3 regions of the Paenibacillus sp. E222 genome follow, and region 2 is predicted to be linked to each of the others. Evidence: riboswitches for the same ligand, from Rfam matches in the RefSeq annotation. Region 2 holds a riboswitch; each other region holds the start of a gene.

Region 1 (6,146 bases), 560 kb from region 2:
GGAACCTTGTCCTTCAACCGCCCTAGCATGGTTATTCAGCAACAGTCCCCCCGTGACCAGCACAGCTACGATACCAGCAATTACATTCCATGGGTAGCCCGTCCCTGGCCTCTTACGCTCGGTCTTCACGTCAGTACACTCCAATCATTTGAAGTTATTTCCAATAAAGACGTTTTGAACAAGGAAAAGTTACCGTTAATCCTAAATATATTTACAAGGTGCAAAATAAATACAGGACTTACCTTACATCCACAAGCATTGAATGATAAGGGAATGTAGTTCCCAATATATAAGCAGCGGTTAACATGATGATAAAATACCCCACAAACCATACATCCGCTCGGGAATATCCGATCTGAACGTAATAGGTCCGGCTCCCGCCTTCCTTGAATCCTTTTGCTTCCATCGCCACCGCCATACGCTGCGCACGGCGAATACTCTGTGCAAGTAGTGGAATAGCATATCGTTTCAGTGTGCCGTATACATTCCAGCGGGAGCCGTGCTCCCTCGTTCCCCGAATGCGGATGGCATACCGCAGCGTCTGGAATTCATCCAGCAAAATCGGAATCATACGCATCGCCGCCAGGAAACTATAAGCATACTTAGGTGGGAGCCTCCACTGCTGCATGAGGGAATAAAAGAGACGAACAGGCTTGGTCGTCAGGCCGAACAACAATCCAGCTGCCGCCATACTTAGGGAACGAAAGCCCAGGTGCAGCCCGCGATAGAAGCTCTCTTCGGTAATATGAATCAATCCCCACTGAAACCAGGTGGTCTCGCCTTTACCAAACATGATCATACCTGTGGAAGTTGATATAAATACCAGAATGAACGGAGACGCATACAGCAATAATCTGGGCCATGGGTGACCTGTCCAGCCCAGCAATAACAGCATGACAACTGCCACATTCGCCATTACATTCAGGTTGTGAACAAGAATGACGAAGACAAACAGCAATGTCAGGAAAATCATTTTCAACCCCGGATTCACCGCGTGAAGCCAAGTCTCACGATGAGGAAACGAGAGCTGCATCCGTTAACCTCCCCTCATCCACCGTCCAGATCCTGTTGCAATAACGTTTCACGATTTCATGATCATGCGTAACCATCACGATGGCTGTCCCTTCACGCCGCAACCGCTCCAGCTGGGATAACATGGAAAAGGTATTCCGCGCATCCTGTCCAAAGGTAGGTTCATCCAATAACAAAATACGCTGTTCCCGTACCAGAGCTGATGCTACACTCAGCCGTCGTTTCTGTCCCATCGACAATTGATATGGGTGCCTACCGGACAGCTCACTCAGTCCGAATTGCTCCAACATATGATCGGTTCGGATACCTCTTTCTTCGGCAGTTAGCTTTCCGCTCAGCAAGGAAAATCCCACTTCATCACGGACTGAATTTGTCACGAATTGAAATTCAGGATTCTGGAATACAAAGGCAATGCGATCTGCAAGCTGCTCGGTTTTTCCAGCCGATTGTCCTTCCACAACATATTGACCTGTCGTTTTTAGAATATTCATCATGGACAGCAATAATGAACTTTTACCTGCCCCGTTAGCCCCGACAATCCCCACCCAATCTCCGTGCCATACCTTGGCCTGCTCCACCTGAATGAATGGCGTTTTTCCGCGCCATCCGGTGAATTGCTGCATTTCCAGGGCTGGTTGGATCAGTGCAGAGGTTTCCCCCTCCTTATAATCTATACTTTCAGTTTCTGTTGCACCGTAACGACTATCCTCTCCTGAGACCCATGCCTGTGCCTTCGATTGGCCTCGTTCTTCCCAGACCCCTGGATACCAGATCCCGTATTCCCTGAGCATATTCCGCTCATCTGTAAACACCTGATTCGCCGGGCCATCTGCCACAATCTTTCCTTCAGGCGACAATACGATGATTCGGTCTACCCACTCGACGATTTCATTAATTTTATGTTCTACGATAATGAGTGTTTTGTCCTGTGCAATCTGTTTCACCGTTTCCCACACCTGAGAGGTTCCTTCATCATCCAGCAGTGCCGTTGGTTCATCCAAAAAGAGTACGTCTGGCTCCATGGCCAGAATCGAAGCCATCGCAAGACGCTGCTTCATACCCTGAGACATGGATTGAATGAGTGTTCGATTATGTTCAAAGCATAACCCGACCTGTTCCAGGTATTGATGGATAAGGGTAGGCATCTGCTCGCGTGGAATATTCCGGTTCTCCAATACAAAAGCAATCTCTTCATCCGTATATGACATACAGAACTGGGTATCCGGATCTTGAAAAACAATGCCGGGCTGCTCAGGCACCTGAATGTCATCACATTTCATCGGAATCTCCACAGATCGCGGAATCAGACCGCTCAGAATTTGCAGCAAGGTTGATTTGCCAGATCCGCTTGGACCAAGCAATAATACTTTCTCCCCTTGACGCACAGAGAGAGACAAGCCTTGAAACACCAAGGCCTTCTCTCCCGGGAACTTGCATCTTAGATTCGTAACACCTACCGCTTGCACATTCTCCACTTCATTCATCTAGTCCAGCGCCTCGTAATCCTGCTTCGACACCGGTCTAAGGGATCGTGTTACACCTGTAAGCTCCAGCGCTTTGGCAAGGTAATAGGCGAATACACCTGCAATCAGAATACTGCCAATGAAGCGGAACCCGATAAACAGTGTATAATTCCAAGCCGAGAGGGAATCAATGTACCCGTACTGATAATCCAGTACAAGCGAAGCTGCCGCTGCACCAATAGCCGCAAGGCAGGTGACGAACAGATTGCTTTTCCGATACAGAAATGCGGCGAAGAAGATCTCTGCACCCAGCCCTTGCAACAGTCCATACACCAGTGTCGACATGCCCCACTCACTTCCGAGAAAAGCACTCACCGTGGATGCCGCTACTTCAGCCAGAATGGCTACACCCGGCTTACGAATGATTACAAAGGCAAAGGTTCCCGCCATAAACCACATGCCATAAATCATCTGCTCCGCATGAACGCCGAATGGCTTCATCAGATCATATGTAGGTCCCCATATTTTGTAGATCACCCCGAAGACCACCGCAATCACAATCGTTACCAAAATATCGGTTAACTTCAATCTGTTGCTGCCTACTGCTGTTGACATGTTCTCTACTTCCTTCCTCTGTTTCCCTGGATTTATAAAATAAACAATAAAACAAACAAAAAAGCCTCCCCGGTTTCCAGGCAGGCCATACGCACAGTTTACAATCTCACGATGCTGCGCATTAGGCAGATATAGAGAAAGAAGAAAACAAACGACACCATTCCCGTCACATCAGAAAAATCCTGCTGCACCCAAGAAACGCTGACATTTATGTTCTATCCCTATCGCTTACCATTGCACATCGCAAATTCATGTTCTCTACGCTGGCATTACCCAGATCAGATTTACGGTCAGCGGCACAAGGCCGCTCTCTCAGCCCAACTTCATTGAGCTCCCGGTTCACTTATTTCATTGCTTCTACTGTACAACACATGGGTATTTGTGACAATCCCGGAAAAATCATTACGCTGTATTTTGGGTAAATCAGAGAAGACATTCTGTGGTGTACTTTACAATACTATGCAACATTTGGATCAAGTAGTCCGTTTGGTATACAAGAAGGGAGATTGATAATGATGAAACAAACCAATACTGCCTGGCAGCAAAAAAAGTGGAAAATGATCCTTGCCGCTTCGATTCTCACCGCGGGTACGGCACCCGCACTGCTGTCATCCACTGTCGCGGAAGCAGCAACAACACACAAACCGACAGCGTATATTAACAATGTACAAGCTCAAAATGATGTGGTTATAAAGCAGGGTATAACGTACGTAGCATTGACTGAACTTCAATTCCTCGGGGACTATACGTTTGGCTACAATAACAAAACAAAACAGATTAGCATCAGCACAGACAGCGACAAATATGTTCTTATACCCAACAGCAAAACAATGAAGAAAAACGGTCAGAATGCGACGTTGTCGTCCGCTCCCATTCTGGTGAATGGCAAAGCCATGCTTCCGCTCCGTGCCATTGGCGAAGCCTTTGGCGCACAGGTTCGCTGGAACCAGACGGCCAAGGAGGCCTACATCTACACCACGGATGCTGCGGTGGTCAAAGACTACAGCAGTGCTGATCTGACTGTGGCGCGTGAAGCTGCGCTGCATTTGCCACGCTTCTCTGAACTGGGACAAGCACGCCTGGAGATTCGCAACCCTCTGGGTCCAGTGGATTCATCCATTCAATACATTTTTGAACAAGGCAAAAAGGAAAGTTTCTTCATTGTTGAAGATAACGATCTGATCAGCTATTACACGATTAAAAATGAAAACGCCCTGCTGAAATGGCAGGCCAATATCGGTAAAGATGCCGGAACTATCGGTGACCTGTTTTTTATCAAAACCAAACCCGTTGCTGAAGCAGGGACTCGCCCTTCCGTCAAGGGTCAAACCCTCGTATCATTTAAGTATTCTCGTATGCTTGAAGAGACTTCCTACGAGATCATGAACAAGTCCGGCTCCATCCATGCGGGCTCCATTGCCCCTGAGAAAGGTAAAGTGATCGTTGAAGTTCCGGAAGAAAAGTAAATTGGAATGCCCGCCCAGGCTTTAGAGACCTTTGTATCGGCGCAGGTGGGCAAATGATGCTTCTTCTGAATGCAACACCAAAAGGGATGTCCCCTACGTGATGAATAAACATAACGGGGGACATCCCTTTTTAGCATTATTCTTTATTTATTCGCTCACGGATATCATTGTCTTAATATTGCGTATTTCCGGACTGACTGGTTTTTCCCGAAGCAAATCCCTTAAATAAGGTCGGGACTTTAGAATAACGGGTATTTGTAATTTTCCCTTGCGATGTACTGCTGTCCGTACGCATGATCGAATCTTTGACGTTGGAAATATTTGAGTTGTCCAGCGTCATGTTCACCGTGAAGGTGGTTCCACCATTTTGACGCACCAGCTTGCCAATATCGTCTGCACGGAAATTTTTAATGTTAATCGTTCCGGCTGCATTAATTTGAAATACTTTATCGTAGGCTTTGTAAGCTGCCCCGCCAGTAATGTTGACTGTTCCGGCTGATTTCAGAGTCAGAGCGTCCTCGCCTACATCCTCCCACACCACATTTGAAATTGTACAGTTACCGTAACAATGAACACCGTCAGCTGCGGGTGAACCGATATTTACATTTTTGAGCGTGGCGCCTGCCTCCAGTCGAAATACCGGCTTCTGATTTTCCGCTTGAGATCCATCTCCCAGTGTGGAGGGGTTAGCTACATAGGTTTGGCCTTTGCCGTCAAACGTTTCACCCTTGGGTACAATAATCGTTGAGTTTACCACAGTAGGTGCGGCAAAAGCTGGAATTGCACTGAATAATGAAGCGACCAAACCCGCGGACAGTAACAACGTCAACATTTTTTTCATCACTTAAATCCTCCCTTATTCTGATGAATTGGCGTACAAGCATAAGCTTGTCCTCAAGGAACCGATCAGAGGTGCACCTCTGGCTTGGAACCTACCCTGATCCTACCAAAAAAGGAATGTTACGATAATAATCATTAGCTTAGATATAGAAACGACAGCATTATACCTGTGTTCTCGGCATTTTTTGCATCGTACTCCATTGTGTAATGTGCCGATCTCAACTTCGGGTATGCTTCTTTTACAACTTATAATCTATGGCTATATGCTCCTTTATCGTTCTAAAAAAAAAACGAAAGACCACTTCATCTGTTTTCAGACAACGTGATCTCTATTATTTTGAATCTCATTTTATTTATTAAATTACGCTTTAGGCTCCGAACCGCTGACGATATCCGCACTTCCGACATAATTCCTCCACGGCTTCCCGTTTGGAGAAACCATAGAACAGATTATTGGCTCGTTCACCATCCACAATCTCCGAGAACGATTTTTCGTGAACGTTGCCCAAGTTAATTACACCTTCACCATCTAGACAGCATGGAACCACAGTTCCATCGACAAGCACGGCTGCCTGACTGCGAAGCGCATGACAGAAGCCTTTACCATCATCTTCGGGTGCATCCAGACTCGGCCACTGGAATTCATGATCCTGATTCAGATATACATTCGGGGCAATTTTGACACCACTCCCTGGCACCACTTTCTCCTCAATACGGAAATCCAGATTGA
Region 2 (6,146 bases):
TAAGCGTAAATACAACAGAAGTCAGTTCGGCGGAAGCCGACTGACTTCTTTTTTTGCATACTATACTGTACCCATTTAGTTGAGGAATCAGCACAAGACTGGACGCCAACTCGTCTCTAAGGGAGACCGTAGAAGCGTTTCGTATTCTGATAAAAGAGACGCGCAGCCCGCTCCGTTCCCATACCGGTCACTTCACTCCAAGCTTGAATGACCTGTCTCGTCATGGCAGGGTGCGTCATTCTTCCCTGGAAAGGTCCCTCGAAGGGCCAAGGCCCATCGGTCTCTGCCATAACCTGCTCGGAAGGATACTGGCGAGCTAATTCGCGAATTTCCTCTTCGTATATGATATCAGGTGTGAATGAGACGAAATATCCGTTGTCAGCCATTCGCTGGACGGTCCGCTTGGAACCCTTGAACCAGTGAAAATGAGCCCGGCGATGATGATATTGCTCCAGCAGATCACAGGCGATATCGGCATCCTCGTATACAGCGTGCAGTATAATCGGTTTACCGTGCCGCTTGGCTAGCTGGATAAATCGCTCCAACAGATCGATATAGCCGCGCTGATCAAAGCGTTGTCCTAATTGTTCGGCTTCCTGTCGGTTGTAATAAGGCAATCCAACTTCCCCAATCGCTGTGGCTTGTCCTATATGCTTTTCGATCCAGTCGAAGAACAGATCCTGCTCTGCCAGGGACGGCAGAGGTTGCTCCGGATGGAAGCCAAAGGCCGGATATACGGTACGGGGGTATTGTGAAGCGAGCTCCAGGTTGGTCTGGGTAGATGCCAGATTCATGGAAACGGCGATGACGGCCTCAACCTGTTGGGACGGGAAGGAATGCAGCATCTCACGTTGTTCTTCAGGTGTATATTTGTCCAGGTGAAGATGGGCATCGATCAAGGGTGCAAAAGCGGTTGATTGCATGGCTGGACCCCTCCTTTTTATCTTTTACCAATGATACGCAGGGTGGTTTGTGTTGGATCACCCATTTCAGGAAAATAATAACTTAAAAACCCGCACTATTTAGATAGGCGGGTTTTCTGCTGTTCTTCTCTCATCCACTGGGAAATCTGCCGTTTCCGTTCAAGAAAAGCAGACTCCTCCGTAATCGCTTCCCGACGTGGACGATCAAAGGGAACATCGACCTCGTGAAGTACAGTCGCAGGCCGATTCGACAGGACGTAGATACGGTCAGCGAGCAGCAGTGCTTCCTCGATATTATGCGTAATGAACAGCACCGAGCGGCGGTTTTGTTCCCAGATATCGAGCAGCCAGCGCTGCATATCGCTGCGGGTCAGTGCATCTAGCGCACTGAAAGGCTCGTCCAGCAGCATCAGCTCCTGCGGACTGAGTAGGGCGCGCAGAAAGGCAACCCGCTGCTGCATACCGCCCGATAACATATGCGGATAGGCTTGTTCGAACCCGGCCAGTCCGACACTGCTCAGCCACTTCCGGGCATCTGCCAGCGCTTCTGCTCGGGGTGGTGCATCCGCAGACACTTCACCTGCAAGCAGCACATTGTCCTCAATGGTACGCCATGGGAAGAGGGCAGGCTGCTGCGGCATATAGCTAATCTTGCCGCGTTGCCCGGTAACATTCTGACCATTCATCAGGATTTGTCCCTCCTGTGGTTTCAGCAGGCCGCCGATGATGTGAAACAGGGTGCTTTTGCCGCAGCCGGAAGGGCCGACGATGGCTACGAATTCTCCTTGTTCCACGGTCAGGGACAGGCCATCCAGAACAGGCAATGTGCTGCGTCGCTCGCGGAACGAAGCATGCACGTTCAGAACTTCGAGCGCTGGTGATGATTGATGTGCAGGTAAGGCCACGTTTTCTTGCTCGGGACCTCCGCTGCTCGTTGGAAGGGTTGCACCTTCATCCGGCTCAGCAGCTACCCGCTCGTTGTGTTCGGGTGTCATCTTGTCATCACTTCCTAACCTTTATAGGGTGCATATATTTCAAAGTTATCGCTTTTGTGGTCGCCAGCGTACGAGCAGCTTCTCCAGTAGCGCAATGAGCAGGAAGAGCAGCAGGCTCAGTGCTACAATAATCATGATTGCCACGAAAAGACGATCCGTCCGATAGGCTGATTTTTGCAGCATCATATAATAACCGATCCCCTTATCTGCACCGATCCATTCGGCGATAATCGCACCCATGACGCTGTACGTAGCGGCGATTTTAATCCCCGAGAATACCGAGGGCAATGCATGTGGAAGTTCGAGCTTCCAGAAGATTTGGCCGCGTTTTGCACCAGCCATGCGCATATAGTTCATCATCGCTGCATCGGTGCGGGTCAACCCGTCCATAGCAGCTACAGCCACCGGGAAGAAGCAGACCAGGATGATAGTAATCAATTTGGGCAGCAGCCCAAATCCGAACCAGATTAACAGGAGCGGCGCGAGCGCGATGGTCGGAATATTTTGACTAAGGATAAGTAATGGATAGAGTGCAGATTTCAAAAATGGAATTAAATGCAGCACCATCGCAATCAGTAATCCCACGAGCGTACCTGCTGCGAACCCAATCAATGTCAGCTGGATTGTTGCCCATGCATGCATGCCAAGTCGATCTGCTTGGGACGCTGCTTCATGGGCGATGTCCGAAGGCGCAGGCAGCATCCATTTCTCAATATGGAACAGGGAGACAGCTCCCTGCCATATCGCTATAAAGAGAATAACCGCCACAAAGGGCGGCCATACGCTTTTCCAATAGGCATGCATTAGCGATATTTCTCCGTCAGGGTGTCCATGCTGAAGCCGCTTGGGCTATGGGCGATCTTGATCTGTGAGATGATGCTTGGACTGCCGGCTTCCACGAGAACTTCGTGCATTTTGCGGACAACCTCCAGCAGTTCCTCCAGTTCACCCTCCATCGTGGTATCCAGTGCATTAACCTGATATTTCAAGCCGGACTGCTGAATCACTTCAATGGCACGATCAACATAAGGATAGGAATTTTCGCCATTTGGCGTTTTAGGAATGACTTGAATGCTAAGTAGTGTGCTTGCCATGAAAGATCACTTTTCCTTTCGAGTTAAATTGCATGAGTTAAACCAGCTTTACACTTGACCACTCCGATTGCAGTACCCTCTTCCGATCGCTGTTATCCCCGAATTTTTTTGATTTCATTTTCCACAAGGGGAAAATCCGGGGATAAAGGCGACCACTTCGTTTCTTCAGATGGGTTCTGCACTCTTCGTTCTGGTGTAAAAAAAAGTTAAACTTAAACCATTTTTATTGGGGTAGAAACTCGTTCGTATACGCTTTGGATACATCTACCTGCTCATCGAGCAGTTTTTTGCTAAACATCCAATCTGTATAGTTCTGCCATACTTCCTGCTTTTGCTCACCCCAGCGCGGTGCGTCATCCTGATATTTCGGACTCAGCCACTTTTGGCTTGCGAGTACAAGGTCCTTATCCAGATCCGGTACGGCCTTGATCAGAATGTTCGCAGCGTCTTCGGGATGATCAATCGCATATTGATATCCTTCGGAAGTGGCTTTCAGGAATGCTTTAACCAGCTCGGGATCGTTCTGAATCGTCTTTTCATTGGTAACGAGTACAGGAGTGTAGTAGTCCAGTGCCTCGGAATAATCCTTCACATATAACATGTCGATCGGTTCGCCGCGCAGTTCGGCTTCAATACCCGTCCACGCGTAGAAAATCCAGGCAAAGTCGATATCACGTTTCACAGCGGTGAAAAAGTCGGCGTCACCCATGTTAATGTTTTTCACTTTGGATACATCGGCGCCTTCACCTTCCATAATGGATTGCATCACGGCTTCTTCGACTGGGGAACCCCAGCCGCCATAGGTTTTGCCTTCAAAATCTTTGGGAGACTTGATGTTTCGATCCACCGGAGCGGCAAATCCGGACGTGTTATGCTGAATAACCGCAGCGATGGACACAAGCGGTACGCCTTGTGTGCGGGCCTGAGTCACGCTCTCCTGATAACTTACGCCAAAAGGCACTTCATTGGATGCAACCATCGTATCTGCGCCACCGGCACCTGGTTGTACAATCTCTACGTTCAAGCCTTCGGCCTTGTAAAAACCTTGATCTACGGCCGCATACAGGCCGGTATGATTCGTATTTGGTGTCCAGTCCAGCACTACTTTAATGTCCTTGAGGGCTGCGTTGTCACCTTCATTGCTGTTTTCGGTATTGCTGCTGCCAGTTTCTCCTGAAGGTGCAGCTTCTTTGCCGCCACATGCGGCCACAGCCACTAGTAGTACGCACAAGAGCATTAGGCCCATCATTTTACGCCATCTCATCTTCATTTCTCTCCTTCATGTTGTCCGGCCAGTGGCACGGGGTACTCCTTGGCTTCATATCCAAGCATCTTGCATAAATCGACAGATTTATACCAGCTATGATCCGGATGACGTCATTTTTTTTAGCTCTCTGGCTATATAAAAGAACATTAAAAAAGCGCCCCGTTAATCCGGGACGCGTGCAGGCGTTAGAGATGTGGCACTCAGCAAAGAGGCTGGGCCAATTCGATATACTCCGATTCCTACGCTGGCATGATCCAGATCAGGTCTAAGGGTCAGTATCTTGGTGGGATACACTCTCAGCCGGCCTATTCCGACTCCCCTGGGAAACTATGAAGTTACGGGCATTACTATGTGTAATTATAGGCCAGAGGCCTATGCATGTCCAGTCAGGAACTGGATGGGGACACGTATGAAGTTATCAAACAGGCCGTTATACATATGTATAACAGCCTGTTAAGATGTGTGATTTTCAACAATTATCGTGGCGAATCATATAAGGAAATCTGACTGAGTGCAAAAGCATCGGATTTCGGGTCATAGCCTACCTGTTTCTGAGTGGCTTCCAGATTCAACCGTTTAAACTTATTATTCGAGATCCCATGCAGTATGGTGAAGGGCTCCAGCTCTGTAGCTGTAATTGCTTTGAACATCAAATTACACAAGTCAGCCGGACTAATATACGCGCTCATATCCCTTGCCTCCAGCACGGGTCCATCCGGTTGAAAATCATCATATGCACCGATACGTATTGCAACACTTTGTAAACCTTCGGTATACGCAAAATAGGAAGCAAGCGATTCTCCAAAACATTTGCTAACCCCGTACAAATTCCGTGGGCGTGTCGGCATGTCTGGATAGACCTGAGCATCAATGGGATACCCCTCGATCGTCTGTGCACTGCTTGCCAGAATGACTCTTTGCACACCTTGGTCCTTGGCTGCACGGAATACATTAAATGTACCTTTGATATTGATGTCCAACAACGATTCATAGAATCCGGCATGCGGGGAAGGATCTCCCGCCAGATGTACAACCACATCCATGCCTTCGCAAGCGTGCTGACAGGCTTCGGGATCTGTCACATCCAGTGTCATGATCTCATGGTCTGTCCCTTGATACGTATGCAGTCTGTCGATATTCAAATCTGTTAGTCGCAGGTGAAATGCTTCTGACAAGTGTTGGGACACGTCACGTCCAATTTTTCCGGCTGCACCGGTAATTAAAATGTTCATAAAAATCAGCTCCAATTTTTAGCGCTGGAAGAACTCAATCCATTCCTTTTCAGGTCCATAGATGAAGAAATAACGGTAACCGTTAGGCAGTGTAATCATCTCTCCATCAATAAACTCGGCCTCGGTTTCTTTAATGCGGTTATACTCGGCCTCAAGGTCATCGACATGGATGGCAAAGTGGTGCACCGTACCTTCGGAAGGCAGCTTGTCGCTGTATCCCTGAATCAACTCAATCTCGGTCTCATCGCTTCCGTTGAAGCCGAGAAAGGCGAGCTGAATGACACCGTTGGTATGGGTTACCCGGTCTTTCAATTCAAGACCAACAATCTCCGTGTAGAAACGCAGCGTGGTCTCCAGATCGCGAACGGCAATGCCGACGTGGTCAATGCGCTTTTGAAAACTCATAATCAAAAATCCTCCTTTAAATATGCAGTGGATCTTTTCTACCATTTTAAGGGATATCATAGGGCTGTACTACGGGGTTGTCAAATCCGATTTTTAATTTGGGAAAATTATAATTGTTCACAGAATGTTCACTTATGAGGAAGGCTTCATCATCTCTATAATTACGAAGGTAAACAGAGAGGATGAGAGATTTGCCAACGACAAAGAAAGAACAGATTGTTTTTGGAATG
Region 3 (6,146 bases), 2.8 Mb from region 2:
TCATGATGCCGATCCAAACTGCAGGTTTGAATCAACTGCCTCCAAGACTTGGGCCACACGGTACAGCAATATCCAACACCGTCAGACAGGTAGCCGGCGCTGTGGGTACTTCATTGCTTGTAAGTGTAATGACCAGTCGCACAACGGCACATGTACAGGATATGGTGGCAACGGGGGCAGCCAAAGGCTTAACCCAGCAGCAGTTGGGAATGGAATCCATGATCCAGGGAATTAATGATGCTTATGTTGTCATTATCGGCATTGCCGTTGTCGGATTGCTACTTTCCTTCTTCATCAAACGTACCAAACAAGCAACGGAGGAAGACTCCAAGCAGCCTGTAAGACAAAAAGTCTCGATGAATACAAATTAAGAACAGCATTTACATGAATTACATCATGTAGAGCCTATTGTATCGTATACCAAAAGCGGCAGATCAGGACCCTAAGCTTTACGTCCAATCTGCCGCTTTTTTGTGTATGAAATAATAAAATAAACCGTAGCCTCTCCACTGAAGTGAGAACTTCCGCGCTAACGTAGAATAACTCCACAACCAGCTTTGTTTCTGGCAACATCATCGGGACCATAATCTGATCCACCAGTAGATCAAAATCGGAAGCATAGCTTTGGCTCTCCAAATCTTTGCGAATCATCATGTCTTCCTGTACACGCTGCTCCAGAATGGCAAGAATACAATCATCCTTTGAACCAAAGAATTTGTAAAATGTTCCTTTGGACACACCTGACTCGTCTAGAATCATTTGTATGGAAGTGTTGGTTACTCCATGTTTCTCAAAGAGCACAAGTGCTGAGTCCAATAACATTTGTTTCCGTTTATTCATAAGTTCCCTCTGGATGAGTTAGGCGGTTCACGTTACGATATTCAACACTCTACTGCAAATCCACTGCAAACATCACATGTTCCTTCCAAATTCCCTTGATTTTAATATTCTGACGGTCCGTTTCCTGGAAGCCCGCTTTACGCAACACTCGAATTGATCCGGCATTGTCGGGAAGTGCACCTGCCTCCACTCGTTTTATTCCCCCGTCATTCACGGCAAAATTAAGTGCTAGCCGCAGAGCTTCACTCATGTATCCCTTACCATTCTGGGCCTGATCGAGCACATAACCAACAATCCATTTGCTGATGGAATCCAGTTCAAGTTCGAACAGAGAGATCTCCCCAATAAGCTCATGCGTATGGTTCAGGAAGATCCCGAAAGAGTAACGTTTCCCTTCTTCCCTCGCCTTGTTCCAGCCTTCAAGAAGGGCTAACTGGCCCTCCAGTGTATAGAATGTCTCTGATCGTTCACTTGCCGATATCTCTTCGAAAACAGCCCGGTTACGGAACTGCAAATCCAGCAGTGTCGGCGCGTCCTCCACGTTCAAAAATCGTAAATAGATGCGTTCCCCATGATTGTTCATCTGTATGTTCATCCTTGTCTCTGGTTGTAATAGATTTGAGATTTCATTCATCAGAAGTACGAGAGTTGCTGATTATAAGCCATATCCCAGAACAGATATTCAAATTCAACACTTCTTCTAAATATGTCTTCAATGGCCTCCAGTTCCTGCTCGGTTTTATGTTCACATAATGCATCCAATGTATCATAGAACCATTCGAATGAATCGCGGAATTCATCACTTGCATAATTTTCGATCCACGTCTGATAGAAATTGCCCTCTAATGAATCTCGATATTGTTCTTTTAATCTTGTTGCATAGTCGTAATACGTCCACGCACATGGGAAAATGACGGCGATGATTTCGGCAACACCACCTGTTTGTGCAACACTCATCATATTCGACGTATACGCCTTGTTGTACAGAGATGGTTTGACCGTATGATTTTCATCCAGCGTAATCCCAAATTCCTTCATATAATTTCGATGCAAATCCATTTCTTCGTACAGAATAGCGTGTTGAATCACCGTAAAGTTCGTCATCAGTTTTTCATCTGTCGCCTTCACCGCGCCCATGGCAAAAATCTTCGCATATTCAATCAGATAGGTATAGTCCTGAAGAAGATAAAACTTAAACGCTTCCTGATCCAGTGTGCCTTTCCCCATTTCGTGTAAAAAAGGATGGTTGTATCCATCTTCCCATACGATTCTGGACTTATCTTTTAACGTTCTCGAAAATGACATGATCATTGCTCCTTTTATTAAAATCATAATGTCCCCGCTTCACACCCAGCTATCGCGTTCTGTCCCCCAAAATGCAGACCAAAAAGCCCTTGACCTATTTTCGGCAAGGGCAAAATAACATGAGTACATGTCATTTGCTCCCTACGTCAGTATTAACTAACAGGTTCAAAGGGTCAGGTTTTAACCTTCTCAACTGCGAACAGTCCCCCTGCAAATAGCTCAGGCTTATTACAACATGTGTTTTTCCAAATGTCAAACTATTCCTATTAATCTTCAAGTTCCCCTAAATCTTCTTGCAAGTTCTTAAGTCGTGTCCGGATGGTCTTAATCATACTGTGTACCTTGTTTAACTCAACCACTAATTTTTGCTCATTAGAGATGTTCGTTGCTGATGTTGAATGATCTGGAGACTTCCTTAACTGATCTAAATCCGATTCGTATGCCCGCCGCTCTTCCTCGGCTTTTGCCAATTCCTCCTCGGCGATGCTAATCTGGTGCTCCAGATAAATGATGTCTGAGGAGTTGCCGTGAGTTAAGCGCTGTGAATACGTCATAGTTCACCTCATTTCTGATGATCCATTGCTTTTCCAAGGTCATATGGCTGAATATCGATATCTAACTCCATACCAAGAGCCAACTTGGCCAGTTGACTTCCAATAAAAGGCCCCATCGTTAAACCGGAAGCTCCAAGCCCGTTGGCTGTAATCAAACCATTCCAACCTGGGACAGCACCCATTACCGGAAGAAAACCTGGTGTAAATGGACGAAATCCTACTCTTACTTCCTGAAACGTGCTATCAGCTAAACCGGGAGCCAGTTCCAATCCTTTATTCAAAATTTCCTGCATTCCGCCTGCGGTTACTCTTGTATCGTATCCTTCAATATCATTTTCGTGAGTCGCTCCGATCACAATCTTCTGTTGATCAAAGGCTAACAAATATTGATCCGAAGGAGGCATGACTACAGGCCAGTTCCCAGTGTCCTTTCGATCGTGAACCTGCAAGTGCATAATTTGTGCCTTCTGATAATGAACCTTAAAATCAATGCCCAAGGGCTTCAACAGTTCATTAGCCCACGCGCCGGCACACACAATTACCTCGTCAGCCGATATGACTTTACCGTCCACAACCACTCCAGTTACTCGGTCCGATTCATATTGAAGTGTCGCGTCTCCATCAATCAGAACCGCTCCATTACGCTGTGCCGATCGGATTAAGGCATCACGCAGTGCACGTCCATCGATACGCGCAGCACCGCTGATGTATACTGACTGAAAGCTCTCCTCCAGAAGAGGAAAACGCTCATGGGTTTCTTTTGCATCCAGACAAGTAATATCCGCAATCTCTGGTGCATCTTCTTTACGAAGGTGTGCTCGCTCCTGCATCTTGTTGATTTTCTCCACATCCGTATGAATACTAAGAGCACCCACTTGAGCGTAACCTGTTTCCGTTTCCCCTTCGCTCTTGAGTTCTTCAATCAACCCGGGATAAAAACGTGCACCCGCCTTGGCGAGCTGATACCAATCCTGATTGCGGCGCTGAGATAACCAGGGACAGATGATCCCGGCAGCAGCATCCGTAGCCTGCCCTCGATCTTTCCGGTCTATAAGAAGAACTTCCGCACCCCTTTTTGCCAATTGATACGCTGTGGAAGCCCCAAGAATTCCTGATCCTACGACGATGACTTTCTTCATGACTGCATCCCTTTCCTAAATCACTGTATCCATTATAGCGTATACTATATGGTCTGATAATGGCAAAGCATCGACATGATGATACGTGTTCCTAAAAGGTTTTCGATAAGTGGTTCATCGAAGTGAATAGACCGTTTAAATTAATGTCATTTATGTAATATAATTCAAATCATGTTTCTTTTAACGCTGTATCTTCGCCATTTACGCACACGACCTTTAACGAAATGAGGAATAACACAACGATGCCGAAACCTAGTACGGGGAATTCACTGGATACCGATATGCCGCTTATGATTACAGGTCAAAATCAGCTGACTGTAGATGAATTAATGAATTGGAACGGTCATTCACGGGATTACAGTATTGTGCAGTGTATCGGGGGAACAGGGAAAATCACAGCCCAAAATCATGAGTTTTCAATTCGGGAAGGAACAGCTCTTATTCTGTTTCCAGAGGTGACATATCGTTACGACAATCTGAGTGATTCATTGTTGTTCGATTGTCTGTCTTTTAATGGCTATTTATTGCCCCGGTTTCTGCATACCTTGCAGATCGGGGAGCTGCGCGCCTTCAAGCCGGATGGAATGCTTCATATCCTGTTGCATGAAATAACGTTGGCGCTGCAGTCCCGACACAAGGATCAGATCTGGCACGTATCCGCATTGCTGTACATGCTTCTGGTCAGGTTAACTATTGATGGCGATCGTTATGGTACTTATGAACGCTCGGATGCCCGATTAAAGCTGGGCGGACTAGTTACTTTTATCAAGCAAAATTATGATCAGGATATCTCGCTCTCCATGCTGGCTCAGCAAATGGACGTCACCGAGCAGCATTTGAATCGGATATTCAAAAAGGAATTCCAAATGACTCCGCTTGATTATCTGACACGATATCGGTTATTGAAAGCGAAGGAAATGCTTGTCCATGACGCCGGAATAACGGCCCACGAGATTGCTCGGGCTGTCGGTTTCAACAGCGCCAGTTATTTTGGATCCGTATTCAAAAAATATGAAGGGATCTCTCCTATTGAGTTACGCAAGCAATACCAGGGTTAAAGAATCTCCATCGTAATCTCTGCCAGCGAGGTTAACCGCAGATCATACTTCGAGAATTCCAAATTACGTGTTACCTCGTTAGGCACAATGACACAGCGAATTCCCGCGGCTTTGGCTGCCTTCAGTCCATTCGGCGAGTCCTCGAACACAACCGCTTCGGATGCCCCGATCCCGAGACTCTCCAGAGCAAGCAGATACAATTCCGGGTCCGGTTTGACCCGCTTCACATCCTCAGCTGTATGAATAACATCGAATAGTTCGAAAATGCCGAGTGTACGCAAATAACCATGAACCCAATCCCGGGTAGAGCTGGAAGCAACGGCAAGCCCAATCCCTTTTTTACGGGCAGACTGGAGCAACTCATGCACGCCTGGAAGAATTGCTGCCTGTCCAAGGTAGGCTTCGTATTTCTGTTCAGAGAGTAACTTGATATGATCGTGATCGATCGGTTTTTGCAGCGCTTGCTCCAGATATTGAAAAGGATGAAATTCTTCAAACGATGTCCCTACATTTTTCGACCAAAGCTCCAGGCCAAGTTCAAGTCCATGCTCTTTATAAATATCGCGAAAAGCATAGAACCAAGGTGTCTCCGTGTCCACAATCAGTCCATCAAAATCCAAAATAAAAGCTTTTACCATTCCGCTTTTCTCCCCCCAATGATCAGCCGATTAGCAGGGAGATGGGCTTAAAAGCGTGCAGTCACATCCGGACGGGTAACATTCATCGATAAAAAGTGACAGGTGCATCCCGTTCCGGCTGGTGACTGTCCAACAACTCCAGCCCGGATCTCCCCCTCTATTGGCATGCCGAAATATCTAATTAATTTCCACTCCACCCCATCGGGTGAATAAAAGAATGAAATGCAGTCCTCCACTTTACGTATGCGCAGATAAGGATTGGTTACGGGAACTTCAACCGAATTGCAATCGTCGGATGAACCTTCCTTCGTTACTACCGACACAATGGTAGCCGCTTTTCCATCATATTCAAAACAAAGCTTGCACCAGTTTCGCTCATCCGCCATCACCATCAAACATCCGGAATCATATTGGTGTTTCATGTCCACGGTTAGCTGGGTCGTCATTTCAAAATCGTTAGGCACCGGCATCGACAGAAATGGCGCGGTTGCACGGATATGCTTACCCGCCGGGTCCTGGAAAAAGTCCGTATCAGCCTGAGCTTCTACAATTAGAACGCCTTGATCGGTATAAGACCAGGTCTTCGGCTCATTAATCCAGTTCATTTGGTTT

Evidence for each region. A riboswitch is a leader RNA that binds a small molecule or an ion and turns the genes downstream of it on or off. The one in region 2 is predicted to bind thiamine pyrophosphate.
Region 1: it holds a riboswitch for thiamine pyrophosphate, as region 2 does, so the genes downstream of both, HW560_RS00685 (ECF transporter S component) here and HW560_RS03085 (ABC transporter substrate-binding protein) in region 2, are expected to answer to the same signal.
Region 3: it holds a riboswitch for thiamine pyrophosphate, as region 2 does, so the genes downstream of both, tenA (thiaminase II) here and HW560_RS03085 (ABC transporter substrate-binding protein) in region 2, are expected to answer to the same signal.

The regions. Positions count from the first base shown of each region.
Region 1 is NZ_CP058552.1:158,538-164,683, forward strand. Features, by position in the region: gene HW560_RS00670 (outer membrane protein assembly factor BamB family protein) at 1-129, opposite strand, end outside; gene HW560_RS00675 (energy-coupling factor transporter transmembrane component T family protein) at 239-1,033, opposite strand; gene HW560_RS00680 (ATP-binding cassette domain-containing protein) at 1,008-2,102, opposite strand; partial or broken gene HW560_RS34340 (ATP-binding cassette domain-containing protein) at 2,076-2,426, opposite strand; gene HW560_RS00685 (ECF transporter S component) at 2,517-3,110, opposite strand; TPP riboswitch at 3,349-3,459, opposite strand; gene HW560_RS00690 (copper amine oxidase N-terminal domain-containing protein) at 3,623-4,576, shown strand; gene HW560_RS00695 (pectate lyase) at 4,749-5,417, opposite strand; gene HW560_RS00700 (radical SAM/SPASM domain-containing protein) at 5,785-6,146, opposite strand, start outside.
Region 2 is NZ_CP058552.1:715,414-721,559, reverse strand. Features, by position in the region: gene nfsA (oxygen-insensitive NADPH nitroreductase) at 1-3, shown strand, start outside; gene HW560_RS03105 (TatD family hydrolase) at 117-923, opposite strand; gene HW560_RS03100 (ABC transporter ATP-binding protein) at 1,019-1,918, opposite strand; gene HW560_RS03095 (ABC transporter permease) at 1,964-2,722, opposite strand; gene HW560_RS03090 (thiamine-binding protein) at 2,722-3,012, opposite strand; gene HW560_RS03085 (ABC transporter substrate-binding protein) at 3,236-4,276, opposite strand; TPP riboswitch at 4,498-4,610, opposite strand; gene HW560_RS03080 (NAD-dependent epimerase/dehydratase family protein) at 4,756-5,511, opposite strand; gene HW560_RS03075 (VOC family protein) at 5,530-5,916, opposite strand; gene HW560_RS03070 (DUF2798 domain-containing protein) at 6,108-6,146, shown strand, end outside.
Region 3 is NZ_CP058552.1:5,435,570-5,441,715, forward strand. Features, by position in the region: gene HW560_RS24120 (DHA2 family efflux MFS transporter permease subunit) at 1-371, shown strand, start outside; gene HW560_RS24125 (TetR/AcrR family transcriptional regulator) at 406-840, opposite strand; gene HW560_RS24130 (GNAT family N-acetyltransferase) at 890-1,423, opposite strand; gene tenA (thiaminase II) at 1,474-2,145, opposite strand; TPP riboswitch at 2,267-2,365, opposite strand; gene HW560_RS24140 (hypothetical protein) at 2,412-2,699, opposite strand; gene HW560_RS24145 (NAD(P)/FAD-dependent oxidoreductase) at 2,708-3,838, opposite strand; gene HW560_RS24150 (AraC family transcriptional regulator) at 4,081-4,896, shown strand; gene HW560_RS24155 (HAD family hydrolase) at 4,893-5,534, opposite strand; gene HW560_RS24160 (DUF1349 domain-containing protein) at 5,582-6,146, opposite strand, start outside.